Regions from separate parts of the Providencia sp. Me31A genome, predicted to be linked through region 1. Evidence: predicted binding sites of a transcription regulator. Region 1 holds the regulator's gene; each other region holds the start of a gene.
What was found. The regulator PurR, encoded in region 1, represses purine synthesis genes. The targets are predictions, from matches to a motif close to CANGCAAACGTTTGCNTG.
Positions count from the first base shown of each region.

Region 1 (4,186 bases):
CAACCAAGAACTTTGGTGCTGGCTGGACTTGGCTGGTAAAAAAAGTAGATGGCAGTTTAGCTATCGTTAATACTTCTAATGCTGCAACACCAATTTCTGGTGATGACAAGCCTGTGTTAACTGTTGATATTTGGGAACATGCTTACTATATCGACTATCGTAACGCTCGCCCTAAATACTTAGAAAACTTCTGGGCACTGGTTAACTGGAAATTTGTGGAAGAAAATTTAGCATAGTAATAAAAGCTAAATTCTAAACATCAGGGCGAGATTTACTCGCCCTCAGACTGCTGACAAACATATTATGTTTGGCAGCAAGTCATATAGGTTTTGAAAATCAACTAGGAAAATCAATTCATTGATTTTCGGCTGATAACACAAAGCGGGAAAAACCACGCTTTTATCCCGCTTTGTCAACAACCTCAGGGCGAGATTTACTCGCCCTTTTTAATTCGCTCTACTTGAGGTTGAAATAAAATTAGAAAATATGTGAACCAATAAAGATAATCATTGCTAATGAGCCCAGCGCAGCAAGTAATCCGTATTTAACATCTGTATCCATGAGTTCCTCTCATCCAATATAATTGAACTAACAAATAACCGCACAATAACTAGGGCTATTGAGTATACATATCCAAAAAAGTAAAACTAGTGCCTATATCACATGTTATAACATCAATTATTTCTTTCGTTTTTGCGCTAGATCAGACAAAATCGACAACAAATCGCTAAATTATTGCCAGCAAAGGCTCAATGCCTCAATATGCAGGTAATTTTTCACAAGAATTTTTATAGAGACCGATTATTGGTCAGGAGTTTTTTTTCCCCATGGCAACGATTAAAGATGTGGCGAAACGCGCTGGCGTTTCCACCACAACCGTATCCCATGTTATTAATAAAACGCGCTTCGTGGCTGATGATACTAAGGCTGCTGTTTGGGCTGCGATTAAAGAGCTCAATTATTCACCAAGTGCAGTTGCCCGTAGTCTAAAAGTTAATCACACAAAATCAATTGGTTTGTTGGCAACTTCCAGTGAAGCGCCTTATTTCGCTGAAGTAATAGAGTCTGTCGAGAATAGCTGTTATGAAAAAGGCTATACGCTGATCCTGTGCAATTCACATAATAATTTGGGCAAACAGAAAGCCTACTTGCAAATGCTTGCGCAAAAACGAGTCGATGGCTTACTTGTTATGTGCTCTGAATACCCTGATACCTTGATTAGCATGTTAGAAGACTACCGTAATATCCCTATGGTTGTTATGGATTGGGGGACATCTCAAGGTGACTTTACTGATAGCATTATCGATAATTCCTTTCATGGTGGGTATCTTGCTGGACGTTACTTGGTTGATCGTGGGCACCGAGATATTGGTGTCATCCCCGGTTCACTAGAGAGAAATACGGGGATTGGCCGCTTAACAGGTTTCCAAAAAGCGATGGAAGAAGCAAAAATAACCTTGAAAGATGAATGGATTGTCCAAGGAGATTTTGAGCCTGAATCAGGCTATAAGGCCATGATGCAGATTTTAAGCCATAAACAACGCCCTACTGCGGTATTTTGCGGCGGTGATATTATGGCTATGGGAGCAATTTGCGCCGCTGATGAAATGGGGTTGCGCGTCCCACAGGACATTTCAATTATTGGCTATGATAATGTGCGCAACGCTCGCTATTTTACCCCTGCGCTAACAACCATTCACCAACCAAAAGAACGTTTAGGCCAAATGGCATTTACCATGTTGCTCGATCGCATAGTGAACAAGCGCGAAGACGCTCAAACAATTGAAATTCACCCCCGCCTTGTTGAGCGCCGTTCCGTAGCTGATGGCCCGTTTATAGATTATCGTCGCTAACCACATGATTTAAGTCGAAAGCCACTCTGCGTTGAGTGTTTCACTATCCCCAAGGTAGTCTAACAACCAGCTCAACGCAGGTGAGGTGTTTTTTTCAACCCAAGTCAAACAACATGGGCTTGGTGGAAAAGGTTGGGCTAACTCTAACTCAACAAGTTTACCTTCTTCACATAATGGTGCAGCACGGTGTGTTGGTACCATCCCTACACATAACCCGTTGACTAAACACGCCAAACCATTTTCCCAATAAGGCACAACAAGTCGACGTTGATTATCCAGAGCCCATGTATCACGTTTCGGTAAATTACGAGAAGTATCCTCTAGGCATAAGCTAGGAAACTCACGCATTTGGTCATCCGCCAGTTTGCAGTCGATTTTTGCTAATGGATGTTCAGGGCTCGCCACACACATCCAAGACATAAACCCCATGTCTCGAAAACTATAACGCTCACCAATGGGTGATGCACGTGTTGCACCAATTGCAACATCCGCACGCCCATCTGCCAATGCATCCCAAACACCGTTAAATACCTCTGGATGGATATATAACTCGATATCAGGAAAATGCCGATAAAAATCAAGAATTAATTGTTCAGTTCTCTGGGGTTTTACAATGCAGTCAACTGCGATACTGAATTGCCCACGCCAACCGTTCGCGACTTGCTGGCATTGATGCCTTGTCTCTGTCATTTTTTTGATAACAGAACGACCTTCCTTAATAAAGATAGCGCCCGCTTCCGTCAAGGCAACATCACGGTGGCGACGTTCGAATAAAGGAACAGCAAGCCATTCCTCAACTTGTTTTACTGTATAACTAATCGCAGAGGGTACACGGTGCAACTCATTTGCAGCACCACTAAAGCTTCCCGTTCGAGCAACTGCATCAATCACTTCGAGTGCATGCGCAGACCACATAACATCTCCTTTCAAATATTTTGATAGCAAGATCCAAATATTACCGTTTCACAACACAAAAAAATAGCCTATACAATGGGGCTACCGTTAACATTTATTTAAATATCAGATAAGTAATTATTATGTCGAATACTGTGAAAAAAAATTCCCCTGGATTTATGGTTTACCTTGCAGGTTTAAGCATGCTGGGGTTTTTAGCCATTGACATGTACCTGCCCGCTTTCGGTGCAATGCAAAACTCATTGCATACATCAGAAGGTGCTATCAGTGCTTCTCTCAGTATCTTTTTAGCTGGTTTTGCATTTGCTCAGCTCTTATGGGGACCTTTATCAGATAAACTTGGTCGCAAACCCGTTCTGATTGTTGGACTGACTATTTTTATTTTAAGTAGCTTGGCTATTTATTGGGTTGAAACTGCAACACAACTATTAACCTTACGCTTTTTACAAGCCGTCGGTGTTTGCTCCGCGGCCGTATTATGGCAAGCCCTTGTTATCGACCGTTACGACGAAGCGAGTACACAGAAAGTTTTTGCCTCTATAATGCCATTGGTTGCGTTATCTCCTGCTTTAGCACCCCTGTTAGGTGCTTGGGTGCTGGAACACCAAACTTGGGAAGCGATTTTCCTGATTTTAATGGCTGTGGGGGTTTTGCTTTTATTACCTACACTTTTCTTGAAAAACGTTTCAGTTAAAACACTCACTGACGATAACCAACCTAAAGCTAAAGTTTCATTCGTTAAATTGCTCAGCTCGCCAGTATTTAGTGGTAATGTGCTTGTTTATGCCTCTTGCAGTGCTGGTTTTTTTGCTTGGCTTACAGGCTCACCGTTTATTTTACGTAATATGGGCTTTAACCCAGCAGATATTGGCCTAAGCTATATCCCACAAACTTTAGCCTTTATTATTGGTGGCTATGGTTGCCGCATTGTATTAGCTAAAGTACGCGCAAATACGTTGTTCCCGTTGTTACTCATTGGCTATGCAGTGAGTATGGCCATCCTATTCATCATGGCTATTTATACGACCCCATCATTAACCATGATTTTGATCCCATTTTGTTTTATGGCAGCGATGAACGGGGCTTCTTATCCTATCGCAGTTTCTAAGGCCTTAAATACCTTCCCAAGTGCGAGTGGTAAAGCAGCCGCACTACAAAATGCATTGCAGTTAGGGTTATGCTTCTTAGCTAGCTTACTTGTCTCAGCGCTCACCATTGATCCCCTACTAGCGACAACAGGAGTTATGGCTGTGACAATCATTCCAATGGCAATTGGTTATTTCATGCAACGTTGTACACGTAATAATAATGAAGAAACCTTAAAACACGCAGACTGCCAAGCTAATTAATCATAACCTAGTTCACTTTAAGCCATGTCGTTCCTCTGCGACATGGCTCCCCTTCATTTAAACACTCTG
Region 1 covers NZ_JBKQGZ010000005.1:150,018-154,203, forward strand. Annotated here, with positions in the region: gene sodB (superoxide dismutase [Fe]) at 1-236, shown strand, start outside; gene purR (HTH-type transcriptional repressor PurR) at 828-1,853, shown strand; gene punR (DNA-binding transcriptional activator PunR) at 1,863-2,768, opposite strand; gene punC (purine nucleoside transporter PunC) at 2,891-4,117, shown strand.

Region 2 (4,186 bases), on a different contig from region 1:
TTTGTTGTGTTAAAAGTGGTAGTCGCGCTTTGACGTCTAACCAGCGGTCAGGATCACCACCTAACATTTCTGTTAATTTACGGACATCTTGCATGTGCCCGTAGCCCATATTATAAGCAGAGAGTGCAAACCAAATGCGGTCATCCTCCTCGATGGTTGCAGGTAACCGTTCCATAATATAGGCAATATAGGCTGCACCACCCTTGATACTTTCCTCGGGATCTAACCGGTTAGAGATGCCCATTGTTGTTGCCGTTGGTTTTGTTAGCATCATTAAGCCACGTACACCCGTTGGTGAGGTCGCTAAAGGCTCCCAGTGGGATTCTTGCCATGCAATAGCGGCTAATAACTTCCAATCAATAATTTGGGCATATTTTTCAAACAGTGGTTGATATTCAGGAAGTTTATTATCAATGGCGTTAATAAATGCCATCGTATCAAAATAATCGAAAGATTCTACGTGGCTAAAATATTTTTCATTGAGCCGAGCGAGTAATTCCGTTTCATTAGCCATGTTAAAAAAATCAAGTAAAGCAGCATCTAGACTATTTTCTTGGCCTCTGCGCATATACCAAGTTACCGCATGGTCATCGAGTAAATCAAATGCGACTGCAATTTGCGGGTGGATACGCTGTTGTAATGCGATGGCAATAGAATCTTCTAGTGTGTAATCAATTTCACCTTCTGCGACCATCTCGAGTAGCTGGTTTGTCGTGTATTTTGAACTTTCTTCCCATTTTAGATTTGGATATTCTTTAGCCAATTGTTTTAACGTACTCACATGTGCGCTACCTGACATAACAAGTAGTTTACCGTCAATATCTTTAAAGGATTTTGGACGAGTGGTTCCTTTGCGATACACAAGCTGTTGTGTCACATTCAAATAACTTGGCCCAGTTTTCATTTTCGCTAATCGTTCTTTATTGTAGAGCAATCCCGCGACTGCGATATCGGCATCACCGTTTTCAAGATCATCAAAAATTTGCTCAAAAGTAGGGCGAATAGTGATTTTAAGTTTCACGCCTAAGTACGCGGCAAAGCCTTGAGCAAGTTCGTAGTCAAAACCACGTAACTGTTCTTGCTCATCAATATAGATAAGTGGCGAGCTAACGGCACTAATACGTAATTCACCTTGGGCAATAATTTTATTAATTTGTGAATCTTGTATATTTGGCCAACGGACGTTAAACCCGATGACCATAGTAGCCAGTAGCGCGATGACCACCACGATTAAATAGTTAACTTTTAAGTTATTCAAATAATAGTTTCTCGTGCATTGACTGGTGTTGTGTGTCTAAAAAAAGTATGGCTAAGTAATGGTTATAATTCCAGTGGTTGGTTATTTTGCTTAACAATTAGGATTGGTGCAACCGATATTATCGCATTTAGCACAGAATAATATTTAACTAATTGTTCTATTTTTAATCACGCAAACGGTTTCGTATTGATGAACATTGCTCTATAATGTATCTCGGTTTCCCTGCTTTCATGTTCAGGGCTGGCGTTTAAAAGAGAGAAATTAAGACTATGGAAATTTTGCGTGGTTCACCTGCTCTATCAGCATTTCGTATTACCCGCCTTTTGGCGCTGTTGGCAGAAAAACAGCTTCCTGTAACAGATATTTATGCTGAATATATGCACTTTGCTGAAGTTTCGGCGCCGTTAAGTGAAAGTGAGCAAGGCAAACTGAGCAGTTTGTTAAAATATGGTCCTTCTCTACCAGAGCATGACCCATTTGGTAAACTTATTTTAGTCACTCCTCGTCCGGGAACAATTTCTCCGTGGTCTTCAAAAGCCACTGATATTGCACATAACTGTGGTCTTAGCCAAGTAAAGCGTATCGAACGTGGTATTGCTTACTATGTTCAAGGGGATGCTCTGAACCAAGAACAATGGCACGAAGTGATGACTATTTTGCACGATCGTATGATGGAAAGTATTTTCTCTTCTTTTGAACAGGCGAGTGCACTATTTCTACAACAACAGCCAGCGCCAATGAAATTGATTGATGTGATTGCAGGTGGACGGTCTGCGTTAGAAATAGCAAATAAAGAAATGGGCCTTGCGTTAGCAGACGACGAAATAGACTACCTATTAGATGCTTTTATTGGTTTAAAACGTAATCCAACTGATGTTGAATTATATATGTTTGCTCAAGCAAACTCGGAACATTGTCGCCACAAAATTTTTAATGCAGATTGGGTAATTGATGGGCAAGAACAGCCAAAATCGCTGTTTAAAATGATTAAAAATACCTTTGAAAAAACACCTGATCACGTATTGTCTGCCTATAAAGATAACGCAGCGGTGATGGAAGGTTCCCCTATTGGGCGTTTTTTCCCTGAACCTGAAAGTCGTACCTACCGTTACCATCAAGAAGATGCTCATATATTAATGAAGGTGGAAACCCATAACCATCCAACTGCAATTTCACCGTGGCCGGGCGCAGCGACAGGCTCTGGCGGTGAAATCCGTGATGAAGGGGCTACGGGGCGCGGTGCGAAACCCAAAGCGGGGCTAGTGGGTTTTTCTGTTTCTAATTTGCGTATTCCGGGCTTTGAGCAGCCTTGGGAGGAAGATTTCGGTAAACCAGAGCGTATCGTGACGGCTTTGGACATTATGATGGAAGGGCCATTGGGCGGTGCGGCGTTTAACAATGAATTTGGCCGTCCTGCGCTGTTAGGCTATTTCAGAACCTACGAAGAAAAAGTTAATAGCCACAATGGTGAAGAGTTACGTGGCTACCATAAACCTATCATGTTAGCGGGTGGGATTGGAAATATCCGTGCTGACCACGTGCAAAAAGGTGAAATTACGGTTGGTGCAAAGCTAATTGTACTCGGTGGCCCTTCAATGAATATTGGCTTAGGTGGTGGTGCTGCATCATCGATGGCGTCGGGTCAATCAGATGCAGATTTAGATTTTGCATCTGTTCAGCGTGATAACGCAGAAATGGAACGTCGTTGCCAAGAGGTTATCGACCGTTGTTGGCAGCTTGGCGATGATAACCCTATTTTATTTATCCACGATGTGGGGGCGGGTGGGTTATCTAACGCAATGCCTGAGCTGGTGAGTGATGGTGGCCGTGGTGGGCGTTTTGAGTTACGTAAAATTCTCAATGATGAACCGGGTATGAGCCCACTAGAAGTGTGGTGTAATGAGTCTCAAGAGCGCTATGTTATGGCGGTCTCTCCTGAGCAACTTCCTGTATTTACTGCTATTTGTGAACGCGAGCGCGCACCATTTGCCGTGATTGGAGAGGCAACGGAAGAGCGTCATTTAACGCTGAATGATGAACATTTTTCTAACCAACCAATTGATATGCCTTTGGATGTTTTATTGGGTAAAACACCCAAAATGCTGCGTGATGTAACAACACTAAAAGCAGAGCCTGATGCATTAGACAGAACAGCTATTAATTTAAATGAAGCGGTTAAACGTGTTTTACACTTACCCGCAGTGGCTGAAAAAACATTCTTGATAACAATAGGTGACCGTACAGTAACAGGAATGGTCGCTCGTGACCAAATGGTTGGCCCTTGGCAAATCCCTGTCGCAGATTGCGCGGTAACGACAGCAAGTTTAGACAGTTACTATGGTGAGTCGATGTCAATTGGTGAAAGAACGCCAGTGGCATTAGTGGATTTTGCTGCATCGGCACGTATGGCAGTAGGGGAAGCATTAACTAACTTAGCGTGCTCCTATGTACAAGATCTTAAACGTGTAAAACTTTCTGCAAACTGGATGGCAGCCGCAGGGCACCCCGGTGAAGATGCAGGTTTATATGAAGCGGTTAAGGCAGTGGGTGAAGAGCTTTGCCCTGCACTGGGTTTAACTATTCCAGTGGGCAAAGACTCAATGTCAATGAAAACCCGTTGGCAGCAAGATGGCGAAGAACGTGAAATGACATCGCCACTTTCCTTGGTAATCACTGCGTTTGGCCGTGTAGAAGATGTTCGTTTGACGGTAACACCTGAGTTAAAAACTACCGATGATAACGCCTTATTATTAATTGATCTTGGACAAGGTAACAGCGCACTCGGTGGCTCTGCGCTCGCACAAGTCTATCGTCAACTTGGAAATAAAGCACCGGATGTACGTAGCGCTGAGCAATTATTAGGTTTCTTTAATACAATCCAAAAATTACTGTCTGAACAAAAATTATTGGCTTATCACGATCGTTCAG
Region 2 covers NZ_JBKQGZ010000017.1:117,293-121,478, reverse strand. Annotated here, with positions in the region: gene mltF (membrane-bound lytic murein transglycosylase MltF) at 1-1,201, opposite strand, end outside; gene purL (phosphoribosylformylglycinamidine synthase) at 1,528-4,186, shown strand, end outside.
Region 2: the regulator PurR is predicted to act here: its motif matches at 1,427-1,444, upstream of purL (phosphoribosylformylglycinamidine synthase).

Region 3 (4,186 bases), on a different contig from region 1:
GAATATTTCGAGTTTTTGAAAAAAAATGGTATTGAAAAGGAAGACATCAATGCTGCGAATGTTCGCACTCAACCAAAATATGATTATAGCAGTGTGAAGCAAAAATCAACGATTGAAGGTTATACAGCAACACGTTCTGTCGAAGTTAAAGTGAAAAAGTTGGATCAACTGAATACGTTGTTAGACGGTGCTTTAGCAGCAGGGCTTAATGAAATTAACTCAGTACAATTTGGCGTCGTTAATCCACAACAATACCGTGATGAAGCCCGCGCGCAAGCCATTCAAAATGCGACGGAACAAGCAAATGCATTAGCAAAAGGGTTTAATGTACAGTTAGGGCCTGTGTATAGTATTAATTATAATGCACCCGCAGCTGTGCCGTATCCTATGGCAATGAGAGCGTATGGCGGCAAAATAAAAGCGGCTGTTGCTCAAGATCTCAACATTGATGAGACCTATGAACAACAGAGTATTGATTTTAACGACCAAGTGGATGTGGTATTCGAACTGAAACGTTAGTTTTCAGATAGGATTTCCTCTTCTTGTTTTAGCATCTGGCGCCCCATTTTTAATAGGGCGTCAGTGACTTTCTTCATGGTGCGGCTTTCAGGTGCAAAGCGGTGCCAATACAACATGCGTCGTTGGCATAAGCCTGGCGTCAAATCAACGAGTTCACCATTCTCTAATTCGTCCGCTATCTGCAAGTGTGGGATCATGCAGCAAGTGGAGCCTTGTTTTGCCAGCTGCACGAAAGCTTCCGAAGAATTCACAATATGGCAAGGGACACTTCCCGGAGATAGGCCGAAGTTTTGCTGAACGAAAGCTTGGTGCATATCATCTAAATGGTCGAATGCAACGGCCGGGGCTTTAAGCAAAGAAGAGCGAGTAACGCCATCAGGGAAATATTTAGCGGCAAACCCCGGAGAAGCAACGAAAATATAGTCGAGTGCGCCGAGTTTATCGACTAAACAGCCGGGCAATGCTTGAGGTTGAATACTGATAGCGCCGACTACTTCACCACGTCGTAAGCGTTCTTGGGTTCGAGTTTCATCTTCAACTTGAATATTTAAACGAATAGGGCTATTGCCTAAAACAGGGTTTAAGGCAGGGAGAAACCATGTGGCTAAGCTGTCTGCGTTGACGGCAAGGGAAAGTAGCAAGGGAGTTGACCCACTATTCTCATCACCCAGCCATTGTTCTTCTAACAATTCTACTTGATGAAGCAGCGCTAACAGCTTTTGTCCTTGTTCAGTCGGATGGGGCGGAACAGTACGTACAAGTAAAGGTTGCCCAAACAAGTTTTCTAACTGCTTTATGCGTTGTGAAACTGCGGACTGTGTTATGCAAAGTTTTTGAGCTGCACGCTCAAAGCCACGTTCACGAATGACGGCATCCAGTGCTTGCAACGCGCGATAATCAGGGCGCTTCATCAAAAAGATCTCCTTGTTGTTATTCTATTGAGCACTATGCCATATTTTTAATCATAACACTTGAAAATATTATTATTGCGATGGCAAATCCTAAGAACGACCACACAAATGCAGTGAACAATACTGCAACTTATTTAATGTCCGGTATATACTAGATATTCATCACCTTAATCACGACTCAATTAAATAGCAAAAGGCATGAGCATGACTCAGGACGAATTAAAAAAAGCGGTAGGTTGGGCAGCGCTGGATTACGTTAAACCAGGCACTATTGTTGGTGTTGGAACCGGTTCAACGGCTTCCCATTTCATCGATGCATTAGCCACAATGAAAGGCCAAATAGAAGGTGCGGTTTCTAGCTCAGAGGCGTCAACGAAAAAACTGAAATCACTTGGTATCCCTGTATTTGACTGTAATGACGTTGATTCACTTGATGTGTATGTGGATGGTGCGGATGAAGTCGATCACCATATGAACATGATTAAAGGTGGCGGTGCTGCGTTAACGCGTGAAAAAATTGTTTCGGCAATTGCCAAAACCTTTGTTTGTATCGTCGATCAATCAAAATTAGTCGATGTTTTAGGGAAGTTTCCTCTTCCTGTCGAAGTTATCCCGATGGCGCGCAGCTATGTAGCGCGTGAGTTAGTAAAATTAGGTGGAACACCTGAATATCGCCAAAATGTGGTGACTGATAATGGCAATGTTATCTTAGATGTCCATAATTTAACTATTTTAGACCCCGTTGCATTAGAAAATACCATTAATGGCATTGCTGGTGTGGTGACCGTTGGCCTATTTGCTAATCGTGGTGCTGATGTTGTGCTGATGGGAACGTCTGACGAAGGTGTCAAAACGATCACGTTATAATTAAATATTGTAACGAGCAGAGAAATTCAGGTTACCTATAAGCCAGTAGATGAAATATCTACTGGCTATTTGTCAGTCCGATTTAGAGAGTTGAACGTAGTTGCCTCAAAGGTAGAAGTTAAATTGATTAACCAGTTTTATAAATATCGTTAATTTAAAATTTATTTTTGTTTTTTTTATATCCCGTTATTTTGGTGATATATGTCACACTAATGAGCATTGCACAGGAAAAATCCTTATTTTGTATTATAGCTCCTGATTTTCTGCCATTTAACTTCTTTTTCTTCACACTTTTTAGCATTCAGCAAGCAAACGGTTGTATTGATACTGCGCTATTTTTTGCTATGTTGGTATACGTTTCATAGTTCAAGGTTGTCGGATTGCAGGTGCCTTGAAGTATGGTAAGCAAATAGACGAGTTCATCTGTCATAAATTAAAGTACGTTCACGATAGGGTAGGGAAATGGTCAAGGTATCTTTGCAAAAAGACAAAATAAAATTTTTACTGCTAGAAGGTGTTCACCAAAGTGCGGTTGATAACCTGAAAGCAGCGGGTTATACCAATATTGAATATCATAAAAGTGCGTTATCCGACGAAGAATTAAAAGAAGCGATTAAAGATGCACGTTTTGTAGGTATCCGTTCCCGTACTCACCTTTCTGAAGAAATTTTCGCTGCGGCAGAGAAACTCGTTGCAGTGGGTTGTTTTTGTATTGGGACTAATCAGGTTGATTTAGATGCTGCGGCAAAACGTGGTATCCCTGTATTTAATGCACCATTTTCGAATACTCGTTCCGTTGCAGAAATGGTATTAGGCCAATTATTACTTTTACTGCGCCGTATTCCTGAAGCGAATATGCAAGCCCATCGTGGTATTTGGGAAAAACAAGCTAAAGGTTGTTTTGAAGCACGTGGTAAGCGTCTTGGTATTGTTGGATATGGGCATATTGGGACTCAGTTAGGGATCTTAGCTGAAGGCATTGGTATGAATGTATTCTTCTATGATATTGAAAACAAATTACCTTTAGGAAATGCAACTCAAGTTCGTTCTTTAACTGAACTCCTGAATATGAGTGATGTTGTTAGCTTGCACGTACCAGAAACACCGAGTACGAAGAACATGTTTGCTAAAGAGCAATTTGACCGCATGAAGCCGGGCGCTATTTTTATTAATGCTTCACGTGGTACTGTGGTTGATATTCCGTCATTAGCCGCAGCACTTGAAAGCAAACATTTATCTGGCGCGGCAGTTGATGTATTCCCAACTGAGCCGGCATCAAATAATGATCCAAATGATCCATTTGTGTCTGAGCTAATCAAATTCGACAATGTGATTTTAACACCACACATTGGTGGTTCAACAGAAGAAGCTCAAGAAAACATAGGGTTAGAAGTTGCAAGTAAACTGGCAAAATATTCAGACAATGGTTCAACATTATCAGCGGTTAACTTTCCAGAAGTTTCGCTGCCTGTACATACTGAAGATACTAACCGTTTCTTGCATATTCATGAAAACCGTCCGGGTATTCTTAATAGTATCAACCATGTATTCACTGAAAATAACATTAATGTGGTAGGCCAGTACTTACGTACTTCAGGCAATGTGGGGTATGTGGTCATTGATGTATTAATGCAAACACCAAACCAAACAGATGCAGCATTAGTGAAATTAAAAGAACTGCCAGGCACCATTCGTGCCCGCTTGTTGTTCTAATTCACTGTTACTATTCTAATTTTGCATGGCGCAGGTATTGATTACCAGCGCCATATTTTTTGTGGGGTAATAATTTCAGGTAACGGAATATCCCAATGTGCCACAGGAAGTTTGTCAACCTGTTGGCAGTCATGAGCAAACCCGATGGGATAAAACCCCATTTGTTGCCAATTCAT
Region 3 covers NZ_JBKQGZ010000032.1:24,719-28,904, reverse strand. Annotated here, with positions in the region: gene ACLPIE_RS20320 (oxidative stress defense protein) at 1-519, shown strand, start outside; gene ACLPIE_RS20315 (LysR family transcriptional regulator ArgP) at 516-1,430, opposite strand; gene rpiA (ribose-5-phosphate isomerase RpiA) at 1,635-2,297, shown strand; gene serA (phosphoglycerate dehydrogenase) at 2,760-4,010, shown strand; gene ACLPIE_RS20300 (5-formyltetrahydrofolate cyclo-ligase) at 4,052-4,186, opposite strand, start outside.
Region 3: the regulator PurR is predicted to act here: its motif matches at 2,603-2,620, upstream of serA (phosphoglycerate dehydrogenase).